Linked DNA regions of Sagittula stellata E-37. The protein of the gene in region 1 interacts with the protein of each later gene in a pairwise test. Links are inferred from orthologs where the notes say so. Each region holds a gene or a part of one and is shown on either strand. Other genes may lie near its edges. The genes, in order: ABFK29_RS11315 and ABFK29_RS08055.

Evidence for each region.
Region 2: the proteins of ABFK29_RS11315 (region 1) and ABFK29_RS08055 interact in binary tests that used the Escherichia coli proteins (3 or more experiments, as listed by UniProt). The link is inferred for Sagittula stellata E-37 from one-to-one orthologs.

The regions. Positions count from the first base shown.
Region 1 is NZ_CP155729.1:2,374,530-2,385,111, forward strand. What follows is about bases 4,438-7,471. They hold ABFK29_RS11315 (transglycosylase domain-containing protein), read right to left. Parts: upstream 7,076-7,471; coding sequence 4,799-7,075; downstream 4,438-4,798. Other genes in these bases: ABFK29_RS11310 (usg protein), read left to right, coding at 4,477-4,746; ABFK29_RS11320 (YSC84-related protein), read right to left, coding at 7,198-7,471. In the rest of the region: ABFK29_RS11295 (hypothetical protein), read right to left, coding at 1-242; ABFK29_RS11300 (LysR family transcriptional regulator), read right to left, coding at 345-1,202; gyrA (DNA gyrase subunit A), read right to left, coding at 1,549-4,284; more of ABFK29_RS11320, read right to left, coding at 7,472-7,752; hemB (porphobilinogen synthase), read right to left, coding at 8,004-8,999; ABFK29_RS11330 (hypothetical protein), read left to right, coding at 9,185-9,712; mfd (transcription-repair coupling factor), read left to right, coding at 10,102-10,582. UniProt on the Escherichia coli protein: Cell wall formation. Synthesis of cross-linked peptidoglycan from the lipid intermediates.
Region 2 is NZ_CP155729.1:1,676,000-1,680,867, forward strand. What follows is about bases 1-2,994. They hold ABFK29_RS08055 (peptidoglycan D,D-transpeptidase FtsI family protein), read left to right. Parts: upstream 1-596; coding sequence 597-2,393; downstream 2,394-2,994. Other genes in these bases: rsmH (16S rRNA (cytosine(1402)-N(4))-methyltransferase RsmH), read left to right, coding at 1-251; ftsL (cell division protein FtsL), read left to right, coding at 253-600; ABFK29_RS08060 (UDP-N-acetylmuramoyl-L-alanyl-D-glutamate--2,6-diaminopimelate ligase), read left to right, coding at 2,453-2,994. Outside these bases: more of ABFK29_RS08060, read left to right, coding at 2,995-3,943; ABFK29_RS08065 (UDP-N-acetylmuramoyl-tripeptide--D-alanyl-D-alanine ligase), read left to right, coding at 3,940-4,868. UniProt on the Escherichia coli protein: Essential cell division protein that catalyzes cross-linking of the peptidoglycan cell wall at the division septum. Required for localization of FtsN.

The DNA.
Region 1 (10,582 bases):
GCATAGGTCGTCAGCCCCAAGGCCGCCACCATGCGCGTCCGCACGCCGAACATCAGCGAGGCGGCGATCAGCCAAAGCAGGCCGGACAGGATCGTCGCGACCAGAGGGGCATGGGCGCCCTGCAGCAAAAGGGCGTCAGGCGATTGCGGGGGAAGGATGAAGTGCTCGGACGCGGTATACGCCAAGGCACCTGCCAGTGAGATGCGCAAACCGCACATCAAACCGTCGAGGCTCTTTGCCATGAATTCTGCCTGCTCGCATTTATTGCTTTGTTAAAAACACTGAATCATCTTTAGCGTGTTTTCAACTGCAGGATGAGTAAACCCGACGTTGCAGAAATGAAATTACTCTGCGGCGGCGCGTTCGGAGAGCGTTGTCTCGTTGTCCTGGAAACAGCCCAGCACGTAATCCACGGTGTTGCGGATCACAGGATCGTCGCGGCGGGTCTCGTGGTAGAACATCCACACTTCGATGATGTGCGGCGGGCTGTCGGGATCGAAGACGACCAGCTCCGGATCGTGCAGTCCGATCACGTCGGGCAGGGGGCCGGCGTAACCCGCGGACTTGATAACCCCCGCGACGGCGTCCGCGCCGCTCAACCGGACCTTCGGCGGCTTGTCGAAGGCGTCGAAACCGAAGCGCTGGAACGACACATTGTCGAGCCGCGCGCTGTAGCCCGCCCAATGCTGCGGCTCCGGCACGTCGACCGGCCGGTAGAGACGGGCCGCCAGCCGCCCGATCCGCCGCGTCACGACGCGGCCGTCGGCGGGACGGTTCAGCTGGACGACGATGTCATGATCGCCGAGACCGTCCTTGAAGAAACGGTCGGTCAGGTGCAGCTCGATGCCGTCGAGCAGGTCGTTGTAGCGGCCCATGCCGGGGATCAGGATGTGGCGCGCGATGAAGGGCACGGCACCCAGCTTCACACGGACCGGCGCGGTGTCTTTGCCGACCTTGGCATGCAACGCGGTCTGGATCTGGCCGTCGAACGTCTGGGCGACCTGGATCAGGTCCTTCACCGCTTCGGACGGCTGCCAACCCCCGGGCGTCTTGACGAAGGCCGCTTCACCGAGCGCCTCGGACAGCCTGTCGATGCGGCGCGACACCGTCGCGGTGTTGGTGCCCAGCATCATTGCCGCCGCCTTCATGGTGCCGGTGCGGGCCAGCGCCACCAGAAACCTGAGGTCGTCCCAATTTTCCATAGCAGTTCCCCGAAGGTAAGCCTGACAAGATGCGGGATATCGACCCGGGTGCAGGAAACACTCCAGCCAAGACGGCGGGCGCCTATTAACCTTTAGGTAGATCATGCCAGTTACGCAATGACGAGCTTGCGAAAAGAGGGGGCGAGATCAGTCTCGAAAGTATAGGTTCATGTGGCTGATTTCATTATCCAAACCACCTGCACTCCAAAGGTTAACGTAGTGTTAACTACGCCCATAGGTTGAATCTGCTCCTTAAACGGCTGGCACCTGAACGAAAATCGGCCCGGCGCAGGGCCGGGCCGCGATCTGTTTTCGCAGAGTCAGGAAGGGGTGGAAGGACGGGGCGTCAGTCGTCGCCGGAGGCCTCGGGCTCTTCGTCGGCCTGATCGGCAATCCACGCCACCGAAACCACCGTTTCCTCTGCACCCGTGTTGAACACCCGCACGCCGCCCGCACTGCGCGACCGGAACGAGATGCCGTCCACCGGCACCCGGATCGATTGGCCGGTCGAGGTCGCCAGCATGATCTGGTCGCCCTGTTCCACCGGGAAAGAGGCCACGATGTCGCCGCCGCGCATGGATTTCTCCCACGCCGTGACACCCTGGCCACCACGTCCGCGCACAGGGTAGTCGTGCGACGACGACAGCTTGCCCAGGCCCCGCGCGGTGATCGTCAGGATCAGGTTCTCCGCCGCCGACATCTCGGCGTAGCGCTCCTGCTCCAGAGGCGCATCCGCATTGCCGTCCTCGTCGCTGCCCTCGTCCTCCGTCACGCCGGCCATCAGGCGGCGCATCTTCAGATAGCTGGCCCGTTCGTCCGACTCCGCCTCGAAGTGGCGGATCACCGACATCGACACGACCTCGTCGCCGTTTTTCAGACGGATGCCCCGGACCCCGGTGGAATTGCGCGAATTGAAGACCCGCACCTCCGGCACCGGGAAGCGGATCGCCCGGCCGGAGTTCGTGACCAGCATCACGTCGTCCTCCTCCGAACAGATGCGCGCGTTGATCAGGCGGGTGTTCTCGTCCTCGCCCTCGAACTTCATCGCGATCTTGCCGTTGCGCATGACGTTGGTGAAATCCGACAACCGGTTGCGCCGGACAGAACCCTTGGAGGTCGCGAACACGATCTGCAAATCGTCCCATTCGTCCTCGTCCCGGTCGACGGGCATGATCGCGGCGATCGACACGCCTGTCGGGATCGGCAGGATGTTGACGATCGCCTTGCCCTTCGACGTGCGCCCGCCCAGCGGCAGGCGCCAGGTCTTCAGCTTGTAGACCATGCCGTCCGTGGTGAAGAACAGAAGCTGCGTGTGCGTGTTGGCGACGAACAGCGTCGTGACGACGTCGTCCTCCTTCAGCCCGCCGCCGGACAGCCCCTTTCCGCCGCGCTTCTGCGCGCGGAAGTCGGCCAGCGCCGTGCGCTTGATGTAGCCGCCCGCGGTGACGGTCACGACCATGTCCTCACGCTCGATCAGGTCCTCGTCGTCCATGTCGCCGGCCCAGTCGACGATCTCCGTGCGGCGCGGCACGGCGAACTCTTCACGGATGGCGGTCATCTCCTCGCGGATGATGCCCATGATCCGCTCGCGGCTGGACAGGATTTCGAGGTAGTCCTTGATCTTGGCGGCCAGGTCTTCCAGCTCGTCCGTGACTTCCTTGACACCGATCTGGGTCAGGCGCTGCAGCCGCAGGTCGAGAATCGCGCGCGCCTGGGTTTCGGACAGGTTGTAGGTGCCGTCCTCGTTGGCCTTGTGGGTCGGATCGTCGATCAGCGCGATGTAGGGTAGGATGTCCTGCGCGGGCCAGCGCCGCTCCATCAGCCGCTGCCGGGCCTCCGGCGCGTCGGCGGACGACCGGATCGTCGCGACGACCTCGTCGACGTTGGAGACGGCCACCGCCAGACCGCACAGCACGTGCGACCGCTCCCGCGCCTTGCGGAGCAGGTAGGCGGTGCGGCGGGCGATCACGTCTTCGCGGAAGTCGAGGAAGGCCGAAAGGAACCCGCGCAGCGTCAACTGCTCCGGCTTGCCGCCGTTCAGCGCCAGCATGTTGCAGCCAAAGGACGTCTGCATCGGCGTAAAGCGGTAAAGCTGGTTCAGTACCACCTCGGCGGTGGCGTCGCGCTTCAGCTCCACCACAACCCGCACGCCGTCGCGGTCGGATTCGTCCTGAACGTGCGCGATGCCCTCGATCTTCTTGTCACGCGCCGCCTCGGCGATGCGCTCGATCATCGTGGCCTTGTTCACCTGATAGGGGATGGCGCTGATGACGATGGCATAGCGGTCCTTGCGGATCTCCTCGACCGTGGTTGCGGCCCGGATGATGACCGACCCGCGCCCTTCGAGGTAGGCCTTCCGCGCACCGGACCGGCCCAGCATGAGGCCCCCGGTGGGGAAGTCCGGACCCTTGACCCACTCCATCAGATCTTCGGAACTGAGGTCGGGGTTGTCCATCAGCGCCAGCGTCGCGTCGATGACCTCGCCAAGGTTGTGCGGCGGGATGCGCGTCGCCATACCGACGGCGATACCCTCGGCGCCGTTGACCAGCACGTTGGGAAAGCGCGCGGGCAGGACCGTCGGTTCGCGTTCCTTGCCGTCGTAGTTGTCCTGGAAATCGACGGTGTCCTTGTCGATGTCGCTCAGCAGTTGCAGCGCCGACTTGGCCAGACGGCTTTCGGTGTAACGCATGGCCGCCGGCGGATCGCCGTCCATGGAGCCGAAGTTGCCCTGGCCGTCGATCAGCGGCAGCGACATGGAAAAGTCCTGCGCCATGCGGACCAGCGCGTCGTAGATCGCGGAATCGCCGTGCGGGTGGTAGTTGCCCATCACCTCGCCAACGGATTTCGCCGACTTCCGATACGACTTGTCGGGCGTGTAACCGCCTTCGTGCATGGCAAAGAGGATGCGCCGGTGCACAGGTTTTAGACCGTCGCGCAGATCCGGAATCGCCCGGCTCACGATCACGCTCATCGCGTAATCGAGATAGCTCGACTTCATCTCGTTTTCGATGGAGATCGAGGGGCCGCTGTGGCTCGGACGATTTTCTTCTTCGTTTTCAGGTGGTTCGGGCGTATCGGTCACGTCTGGGGCCTGTCCGTCGTTCTGCCATATCTTGTTGGCGCATCTATATCAGATGCAGGATATGGGGTGCAATGCCGCCGGGGGCGGTGGTTTTGGCAGCCACTGGATATGACTGCTAACACACTGTTTTCATTGAAAAGTAATAACGCCCTCGGCACCATGCTCTTACGGCAAACTCCAAGGGCAAACAAGATGCAGATGACCGAAACCGAAATGATGTTGAAAGGCTACGGGCTGACCACGGCAGAGATCTTCTATCGCATGCCGGACTACCGCAATGTGCTGAACACCTTCGTCTGGCAGGACTACGATCTGGCGCCGGACCATCCCAGACTGTTCGGCTTCATCGAGTTCTGGCAGGACAGCATAGAGGGTCCGCTGCATTCCATCCGTTTCACCCACCGCAAGATGATCTCGCCCGGGGAATGGCGCAACGTGGTCGGCGAGTTCCGTTACCACTAGGACCGGCAGACGGGCGGCACGCGACCGCCCAACCCCCATAACGCTTCAACCTTTACTGCGTGCAGATTTCCCGCGGTCCGCCGCCATAGGGCTGGAACGTGCAGTCGGCTTCCCGGAACGACCGGTAGGCGCGTTTACAGGCTCGGACGTCGCACTGCTGCTGCGCGGTGGTCTGCCCGGCGGTATCCGCCAACGACCGGATCATGAGGTCGCGCAACCCGCTGACGTCGCCGGTCCGCAGTTCCCGCTCCATCGTGCGGCGCAGGTCGTCGATGTCCTTGCCCCGCACCTGTCCGTCGGCCTCGATCCGCGACAGGGCGGCCCCCAACACAGTTTCCAGTTCGGAACGCGACGCGTCTTCGGTATCGCGCGGCACGGGCCGCACGGCTGCGGCAACCGCCGGCGCGCCCGTTTCGTCCGAGCCCGAGGTCGCCGGGGGCTCTGCCACTTGCGGAAGGCGGACGTCCATGCCCTGCGCCGCCGTCAGGAAGTCCGACCAGATCTCCGCCGGTAGCGACCCCCCGGTGACTTCGTCCATGGGCGAATTGTCGTCGTTGCCGACCCAGACGCCGACGATCAGCGCATCGTTCCAGCCGACGAACAGCGCGTCGCGGAAGTTCTGGCTGGTGCCGGTCTTGCCCACTGCGCCGGGCACGTCCGCCACCGCCTTGCCGGTGCCGTCCGTGACAACGGCCCGCAGCAAACCCGCCATGTCCGCGCGTGCGTTCATCAACTCTGCGGTGCGCCCGGTCGTCTCCGGTATCTTCCATTTCAGCGGATAGTAGGTCCGGTCGGTGCCCGCCGTGATCCCGCTGACGAAATGCGTCTCGAACGGCGCGCGCCCGGTCGCTATGGCGCCATAGGCTGCCGTCAGCTCCAGCAACGACACACCCGAAGCGCCAAGCGCGACAGAGGGGGTCTCGGACAATTCGGCGTCGATGCCCAGAAGCCGCGCGGTCTTCACCACATTGCCGATGCCCACGTCCATGGCCAGCCGAACCGCCGCCGCGTTCATCGACTTCGCAAACGACGTGGCCATCGGAACGTCGCCGTGGAACCGGCCGCCGAAGTTTTCGGGCGCATAGCCGTCGATGTCGATGGGACGGTCGGAAATCTTCGTGCCCGGGCGGTAGCCGTCGGCCAGCGCGGTCAGGTACACGAAGGTCTTGAAGGTCGATCCCGGCTGCCTCTGCGCCTGCGTGGCCCTGTTGAACTGGCTCACCTGGTAGTCCTTGCCGCCAACCAGCGCCGCGACACTGCCGTCGGGGCGCAGCGCCACCAGCGCCGCCTCCATCGGGAGGCCCGCCATCCGGTCCTGCACCGCGCGCTCTGCCAGCCGTTGAAGCTCCGGGTCGAGCGTCGTGCGCAGCGCCGACGCGCCCGAGAAACGCGCCGCAAGGGACGCGCCCTCGCGCGCCGCGATGTCCGCGAACCAGCCGCCATAGGGCCGCTCGCCCGAGGAGGGTGCCATCACGGTCAGCTCGGCCAGGGCGGCGTTGGCGGCGTTCTCGTCGATGCTGCCGCTCGACACCATCGCGCGGATCACCACCTGTGCCCGGTCGCGCGCCGCGTCCATGTCGTTGCGCGGGTTGACGACCGAAGGTGCCTGTATCGAGGCCGCCAGAAGCGCGCTTTCCGCGAGGCTCAGATCCTCGATCCGCTTGCCGAAATAGACCTGCGCGGCGGACGGCATCCCGTAGGCCCCGCTACCCAGGTAGATCCGGTTGAGATACATCTCGAGAATCTCGTCCTTGCTGTGCGCCGATTCCAGTTCGCGGGTCAGAAGCGCCTCGTGCAGCTTGCGCTTATAGGTGCGCTCCGGCTCCAGGTAGCTGATCTTCACGAGCTGCTGAGAGATGGTGCTGCCGCCCTGGACGATCTCTCCGGCGGCGGCGTTGGTCCAGAACGCCCGCCCGATGGAGCGGTAGTCCAGCCCGCCGTGGTCGCGAAACCGCTGGTCCTCGATGGCGATGACGGCGTTTTCCAGCGTGTCGGGAATGCGGTCGATGGTGGCATAGTCGGTGGGACTTTCGCCGCGCATGAACAGCGGCCCGCCGGTGGCGTCCTCCAGCCGCAGAGGCCGGTCGCGCCGCGCTTCGAGCGCGTCGAGATCGTCCAGCGAGGCCACGGCCACCGAGACGCTTGCGGCCCCCAGCAGGGCGACCGTGCCCAGTGCCAGCGCCGTTCGGGTCTTCCACCCGGACCGGCGCAGCCTGCGCCCGGCGCCGGACGCAAACCTGTGCGCGCCGCCCAAAAGCTGCTTGCCGTGATGCCGGATGGCGTTGCGGGAGGTGGACGCGCGGTCCCGTGACGTCTGCTCGGTGGTCATTCTGGTCTCTCCTGTCGGAGGACCAATGCCCAAATCCCTGTCCCGTTCCCCGCAGGTGCAAAAAATGCCAAAGGCGCGGCCGAATGGGCCGCGCCGTCCGTCATGCGCTCAGATCGGGTCTATCAGGGGATAATGCGCGTGTACTTCACGCCTTCCAGCGTCGCGCCGACCCGCAGACCGGATTGGCCGAAGATCACCGCGATCACCGGCGCAAGCGAGGTGGTGGTCTCGGCTGCCAGCGCCTCGCCCTTTTGCGGGGTGGCATAGGCGATACCCGCGCCCGCGGCGAAACCGCCCGAACGGCGGAAGGTCTGCAGCGCGTCGTCGGTCATGAAGAACAGGACATGGCTGTACTGCTGGACACCGATCTGCAGACCGCCGGAGGCCTTGACCATGTTGTAGTAATCGACCGTCGCGCCACCGATCCGCAGCGCGCCGTTGCCGCCGCCGCCGCCAAAGCCCAGGCCCGCCTCCGTCACCAGCGGCATGACAAGCAGACCCGCGGATTTGTCCGCCAGTTGCCGGGTCGCAGGGTAGTCGCGGTAAAGTTGTGCAAGCGTGGCGTCGACCCTCGCGTCGATGGTCGCTCCGCCTCTGCCGCCGACGCCATTGGCGCAGGCGCCCAGAAGCCCGACGGCCCCAAGGCCGAGAAATACGTCGCGTCGCGTATGTGTCATGGTGTGCTCTTTTCTGCCGATGCCTCGTTCGTCCGGCTTTGCCGCCGGTTGCCCCGCTTATACGCGCGCGTGCGGGGATTGTCACCTCAACTTGTGGTCGATGGGCAAAGACCCGCTATTGATTGGGGCAGGTGCCTTGCGGCCGGGCACGATCGCCTGCGCCCCGCGTGGGGCCGCCGACGCAACGTCAGCCCGCGGCCCTCTGCAAGGCGTTGAAATCGTTGACCCGCCCCGGGTGAGTGTACAGCGCCTCAGCCGTTCAGCAGGCGCGCGGCGGCGGGGGCGAAATAGGTCAGCACCCCATCGCAGCCCGCGCGCTTGAAGGCGGTCAGGCTTTCGATCATGACCTTCTCGCCGTCGACCCAGCCGCGTTCGCCGGCACCGGCCAGCATCGCGTATTCGCCCGACACCTGGTAGGCGAAGGTCGGCGCGCCGAAGGTGTCCTTGGCACGGCGGCAGATGTCGAGATACGGCATCCCCGGTTTCACCATGATCATGTCGGCGCCTTCGTCCAGGTCGCGGGCGACCAGCCGCATCGCCTCGTCGGAATTGCCGGGGTCCTGTTGGTAGGTCTTCTTGTCGCCCTGCAGCGCGCCCGAGGCGCCGACCGCGTCGCGGAACGGCCCGTAGAAGGCCGAGGCATACTTCGCGGCGTAGCTCAGCAGCAGGACGTCCTGATGGCCCGCGCTTTCCAGGGCCGAGCGGATCGCGCCGATGCGCCCGTCCATCATGTCGGACGGCCCGATGATGTCGGCACCCGCCTCGGCCTGGCTGAGCGCCTGTTTGACCAGCGCCTCGACCGTGCGGTCGTTGACGATCACACCGTCTTCGACAAAGCCGTCATGGCCGTTGATGTTGTAGGGGTCGAGCGCCACGTCGGTCATCACCGCGATGCCCGGCACCGCCGCCTTGATCGCGCGGGTCGCGCGGTTGGACAGGTTGTCCGGGTTCCACGCCTCGGCGCAGTCCTCGGTCTTCAGCGCGGGGTCGGTGTAGGGAAAGAGGCAGATCGCGGGGATACCCAGCGCATGTGCCTCGCGCGCGGCCTCCACCACCTTGTCGACCGACAGCCGGTTCACCCCGGGCATGGAATGGATCGGCTCCGACACGCCCTCGCCGTCGCGCACGAAGACCGGCCAGATGAAGTCCGCCGGGCTCAGCACCGTCTCGGCCACCAGCGCGCGAAGCGCGGGCGTGCGGCGCAGACGGCGGAGTCGCAGGGCGGGGAAGGGGGCGGGGCTGTGCATCGGGCATCTCCTTTGGCGTCGCGCCAAGGGATGCACCCGCCGTCCCCGCTTGTCCAGTGGCCCGCCCGCGACGAATTGGGACCGGCCGCGACGGCCCCCCGGCCTGCGGAACCCGACTGTTTGACGCTGGGCATTTCCGTGCACGCGCGCTAGTAAGTCCGAACGGCAGCAGGGAAATGGCAGGCATGGACTGGTACGGCACGGTTTTCGAAGTGATCGACATGCGGTCCTTCTCCAACCTCTGGTTCTGGATCGTGCTCGCTGTCCTTTGGTCGTCGACCAGCCATTGGGTGCTGGGCGTGCCCTTCGACATGGTCGCCCGCGCGCGCCGCAGCGGCGGTCAGGCGGAGCAGGACCTGGAAGACCTGGTGCGCATCAACACCAACCGGTTTCTCTACATCGTCGACGAATCCGGACTGTTCCTGTCGGCGCTGACCTCCGCCTTCCTGTCGGGCGCCGCGATCCTGGGGTTCTGGTACGGGGTGGAACTGGCGCAGGCGCTGTTCCTGCTGGGCTTCCCGATGACGCTGGTGGGATTGCTGAGCGTCTATTCCGCGCGACGTATCCGGGCGGGCGAACAAGCCGGAGAACGGCTGTGGCGGCGGCTTCGCCTGCACCGCGTTGTCACCCAGATGATCGGGCTGGTGTCGATCTTCGTCACCGCCCTTTGGGGAATGTTCCAGAACCTCTCTGTCGGCGTTCTGGGAGGCTGACCGGCGGGCAGGGCGGCGCAAAGCCCCGCCCTACGGGATGGTGTCGCTTGTGGCCCCGCTGCGGGCGACGATCCTTGGCGGCGGCTCCGGGACTCACCAGAAGAAAGCCCGCTTTCCTCCGGTTCCGTCCCTCGCCCGCGCCTTGCCTGACAGGGCCGCAGCCCCGCGCCAAGCAAAATAGCCGCATCCCCCTTGCGGGGGCCCCTCGGCGATTTGGCTTGTCCCGGTGCGCCGTCCCCGTCGTGGCGTCGCCAGGCGACGGACGGCTCCGGAAGAAAGCCCGCGGGGGATGGGGTGCTTCGGGCGCTCTTGCCGGAGGGCGGCGCGGGATCGGATGCGGCGAGAGGTCGTGCTTGACGGCGCCGCACGGTCGGGCCATCTGAGGCGGCATGGCTGGACAGGTGATCATCGGCGGCGCCCCCGAGGGCTTTGACGCGCGGCTCGTGCTGGGCGAGGTGGCGAAGGTGGGCGGGCCGGTGGTGCACATCGCCCGGGACGACAAGCGGCTGGCGGCGATGCGCGATGCGCTGGCCTTCTTTGCCCCCGACATGCCGGTCGTGGTCTTCCCGGCCTGGGACTGCGTGCCCTACGACCGTGTTTCGCCCAATGCCGACATCTCGGCGGCGCGCATGGCGACGCTGGCGGGGCTGGCGCACGGCATGCCGGAGCGCTTCGTCCTGCTGACCACGCTGGGCGCGGCCATGCAGCGTCTGCCCGCGCGCGAGGTGCTGCGCGAGGCGGCCTTCACCGCCCGCGTTGGCGACCGCGTCGACGAGGAGGCCCTGCGCGCCTTCCTCGTGCGTATGGGCTTCAGCCAGGCGCCCACGGTGACGGAGCCGGGCGACTACGCCATCCGGGGCGGCATCATCG
Region 2 (4,868 bases), 700 kb from region 1 along the record:
TCCTGCAGTTGCATGGCGACAGGAAACGCCACGTCAACCGGTATGCCACCGAGACGCCCGAGGCCGAGGCGCCGTTCGAGATCGTCACGCGCAAGGCCGTCGGACCGGACAAGGACGAGCTGACCGCGAACCCGCGCGCACGGTCAGCCAAGCTTCGCGTGGCGCGCCGCACCGACCTGCCCGCCGAGGCGGTCGCCGCGGACGAGATTGCCATGCCCATGCTCAAAGCGACTACAAAGGGGAAAAACTGATATGCGCACGCTGTTGTTCATCCTTTCGGCGCTGGCGGTGATCGGCTCGGGCTACTGGGCCTACCGCGAGAACTACCAGACGCAGGACGAGCTGGACCACGTCGCCGGACTGCGCCGCGAAATCGGCGCGGCGCGCGAACGGCTGTCGATCCTGAGGGCGGAGTGGGCCTATCTCAACCGCCCCGACCGTTTGCGCGACCTGGCCGAGATGAACTTCGACAAGCTGCAGCTTCTGTCCCTGCGTCCCGACCAGTTCGGGCTGATCGTGCAGGTGGCCTATCCGCTGCCGCCGGAGCTGACCCTGGACGGGGTCGAGGAAGTCACCACGAGGGGAGCGACCAACCCATGACACGCGTGCCGTTGCGCCCGTTGGCGCGCATTCTCGAAGCCCGTCGCAAGGGCGAGAACCCGGACGCCATCGAGAAGGAAAACCGCCGCATCCGCCACGAGGCGATGCGCGACAGGATGCGCCTGCGCGCCGAGGGCCGGCTGCTGGTGCTGGCGATGATGTTCTTCTGTGCCTACGGGGTGATCGGGGCGCGCATGGGCATGTTGTCGGCCTCCGAACCCGAAGAGCCGCGGGCCCAGACCTCGGGCGCCTCGATCATCGCCAGCCGCGCCGACATCGTGGACCGCCACGGGCGTATCCTTGCGACCAACATGTCGACGCATTCGCTTTATGCGCACCCCAACCAGATGATCGACCCGGAGCGCGCGGCATTGCGGTTGGCCGAGATCTTCCCGGATCTCGACGGCGAGAAGCTGGCCAAGCGGTTCATGGACCCCAAGCGCAAGTTCCTGTGGGTGAAGAAGAAACTGAGCCCCGAGCAGATGCAGGCCGTGCATGACATCGGTGAGCCGGGGCTGCTGTTCGGTCCGCGCGAGATGCGGCTTTATCCCAACGGCGCACTGGCATCGCACGTTCTGGGCGGTGCCTCCTTCGGGGCAGAGGGTGTGCATTCCGCAGAGGTGATCGGCACCGCGGGGATCGAGAAGTTCTTTGACAAGGACCTGCGCGATCCCGCCCGCGAGGGTGTGCCGCTGACCCTGTCCATCGACCTGACGGTTCAGGCGGCGGCAGAGGAAGTGCTGAACGCGGGTATGAAACTGATGAACGCCAGGGGCGCGGCCTCTGTCCTTCTGGATGTGCACACCGGAGAGGTGCTGGCCATCGTGTCGCTGCCGGATTTCGACCCGAACGACCGTCCGCGCCCGCCGACCGAAGGCAGCCCGTCCGACTCGCCGCTGTTCAACCGTGCGGTACAGGGCGTGTACGAGCTGGGCTCGACCTTCAAGATCTTCGCCGCCGCGCAGGCCATGCAGCTTGGGCTGGTCAATTCGAGCACGGTGATCGACACCTCGCCGCCCTTCAAGGTCGGGGGCCACCGGATCGGCGAGTTCCAGAACCACAACTACGGCAAGCTGTCGGTCGAGAAGATCATCGTGAAGTCCTCGAACCGGGGCACGGGCAAGCTGGCGCTGGCCATCGGCCCGACCCGCCAGCAGGACTTCCTGAAGGCTTTGGGCCTGTTCGACGCGACGCCGCTGGAGATCGTCGAGGCCTCCGGGGGCAAGCCGCTCTGGCCGTCGCGCTGGACCGATCTTTCGGCGGTGACGATTTCTTACGGGCACGGGATTTCCACGACACCGCTGCACCTTGCGGCCGGATACGCGGCCATCGCCAACGGCGGTCACATCGTGAAACCGACGCTGCTGAAGCAGTCCGGCCCGCGTTACCAGGATGTGATCCTGCGCGAGGATGTGGCCCATGATGCGCTGCACATGCTGCGGCAGGTTGTGGCCAGCGAGGACGGCACGGCCTCCTTCGCGGAGGTGCCCGGCTACCACGTGGGCGGCAAGACCGGCACGGCGGACAAACCGAAGGAGCGCGGGGGCGGTTACTACAAGGACAAGGTCATCGCGACCTTCGCCTCGATCTTCCCGGCAAACGATCCGAAATACGTGCTGGTGGTGACGCTGGACGAACCGGTGGAGACCTCGGGCGCCAAGCCGCGCCGCACCGCGGGCTGGACGGCAGTGCCGGTCGCGGCCGAGATGATCGGCAGGATCGCGCCGCTGTTGGGCTTGCGTCCGGACTATGAAACGGGGCAATTGGACATGAGCATGAATGCCTCGGACTAGGGATCTGGCCGCCGCCGGGGCAGGGGGAAATGTGCCAGCGAAAAGCCGGGAAATCTAAGATGTCGTCTGACGGGACAGTGGTGAAAAGCCTGAGGGATCTGGGCCTGACGGCCCGGGGCGGGCGCGACGTCAAGGTCACCGACCTTGCTGTCGACAGCCGCGATGTGCGGGAAGGTTACCTGTTCGCCGCCCTGCCGGGCACGCGCGTCCACGGGGCCGAATTCATCCAGTACGCGCTGCGGATGGGCGCGGGGGCGGTGCTGACGGATGCCGCCGGGGCGAAGATCGCCGCGGATGTGCTGGGCGGTGCCGACGCGGCGCTGATCGTGGCCGAAGATCCGCGCCAGGCGCTGGCCTATACATCCGCCCTGTGGTTCGGCGCGCAGCCCGAGACCATGGTGGCGGTGACCGGGACCAACGGCAAGACGTCCGTGGCGACCTTCACGCGTCAGATCTGGCAGGAGCTGGGATTGCGCGCGGTCAACTTGGGCACCACGGGGGTCGAGGGCGACTGGACCGCGCCGCTGAAACACACCACGCCGGAGCCAATCACCTTGCACCGGATGCTGGCCGGTGCGGCGGAGTCGGGCGTGACCCACGCCGCGATGGAGGCCTCGTCCCACGGCTTGTCGCAGCGGCGGCTCGACGGGGTGCAACTGATGGCGGCGGGGTTCACGAACTTCACGCAGGATCACCTCGACTATCACGCGAGCTTCGAGGACTACTTTGCCGCAAAGGCGGGGCTTTTCGCCCGTGTCCTTCCGGAGGACGGGGTGGCCGTCATCAACATCGACGATCCGCGCGGCGTCGACATGGTGGCGATTGCGCGGGCGCGCGGGCAGGAGGTGCTGACCGTGGGCCGCGAAGCTGCGGACATCTGTCTGGAGGCGCAGCGCTTCGACGCCACGGGCCAGGAGATCCGGCTGAGTTTCGAGGGCGAAGTGCGTCAGGAGCGGCTTGGCCTGATCGGCGGTTTCCAGGCCGACAACGTCCTGCTGGCGGCGGGGCTGGTCATCGCCTGCGGCGGCGACCCGGACGACGTCTTCGATGTGTTGCCGATGCTTGGCACGGTGCGCGGGCGCATGCAGCTTGCCGCGATGCGCGACAATGGCGCGGCGGTCTTCGTCGACTATGCCCATACGCCGGATGCGGTGGCGACGGCCATCAAGGCGCTGCGCCCGCATGTCATGGGACGGCTCGTGGCCATTGTCGGGGCCGGCGGCGACCGGGACAAGGGCAAGCGGCTCCTGATGGGTCAGGCGGCGGCAGAGTTCGCCGACAGCGTGATCGTGACGGACGACAACCCGCGCTCGGAGGACCCGGCGTCGATCCGCGCCATGGTCATGGAGGGCGCCCCGGAGGCGCTGGAAGTGGGCGACCGGGCAGAAGCGATCCTGCGCGGCGTCGACGCCCTCGGGCCGGGGGATGCCCTGCTCATTTGCGGCAAGGGGCATGAAAGCGGGCAGATCGTGGGTGACACGGTCTTTCCCTTCGACGACGCGGAGCAGGCCAGCGTTGCCGTGTCGGCATTGGACGGAAAGGGCCTGTGATGCTCTGGACGGCGGCAGAGGCGGCGGCGGCCACCGGCGGACGCGTGGCGTCAGACTGGGTGGCGTCGGGCGTGTCGATCGACACGCGCAGCATCGCACCCGGTGATCTGTTCGTGGCGCTGAAGGCGGCGCGGGACGGGCATGACTTCGTCGCTCAGGCGCTTGAGAAAGGCGCGGCTGCGGCGCTGGTCAGCCGCATTCCCGAGGGTGTGGACAACTCTGAAAAGCTGTTGCTGGTCGATGACGTGCAGACCGGACTTGAAGCGTTGGGCGAAGCAGCCCGCGCGCGGTTCGGCGGGCGTGTCGTGGCAGTGACCGGATCGGTGGGGAAGACCTCTACCAAGGAGATGCTGCGCACGGTGCTGTCGGAGCAGGGCACGGTCCACGCGGCCGAGAAATCCTACAACAACCACTGGGGCGTGCCGCTGACGCTGGCGCGGATGCCGAAGGACGCCGATTTCGCGGTGATCGAGATCGGCATGAACCATCCCGGAGAAATCGCACCGCTGGCCCGCATGGCCCGGCCGCATGTCGCGATGGTCACCATCGTCGCGCCCGCGCACCTTGCCGCCTTCGAGAACCTCGAAGGCATCGCGCGGGAAAAGGCGTCGATCTTCGAGGGGCTGGAGCCGGACGGAATCGCGATCTACAACGGCGATCTGGCGGTCAGCGGCATCCTGCGCGACAAGGCCGCCGAGACTGCACGGAAGTCGATCTCCTTCGGCGAAACGGCGGGCACGCATCACCGCCTGACCTCGGTCCAGGTCATGGACGCCTGCACCGTGGCAACGGGCCGGGCGTGGCGCGTTCCACTGTTGTTCAAGGTGATGGTGCCGGGGCGGCACTTCGCGATGAACGCGATGGGTGTGATGGCGGTGATCTCGGCACTGCGGCTCGACCGGGCACTGGCGGTCAACGCCCTGGC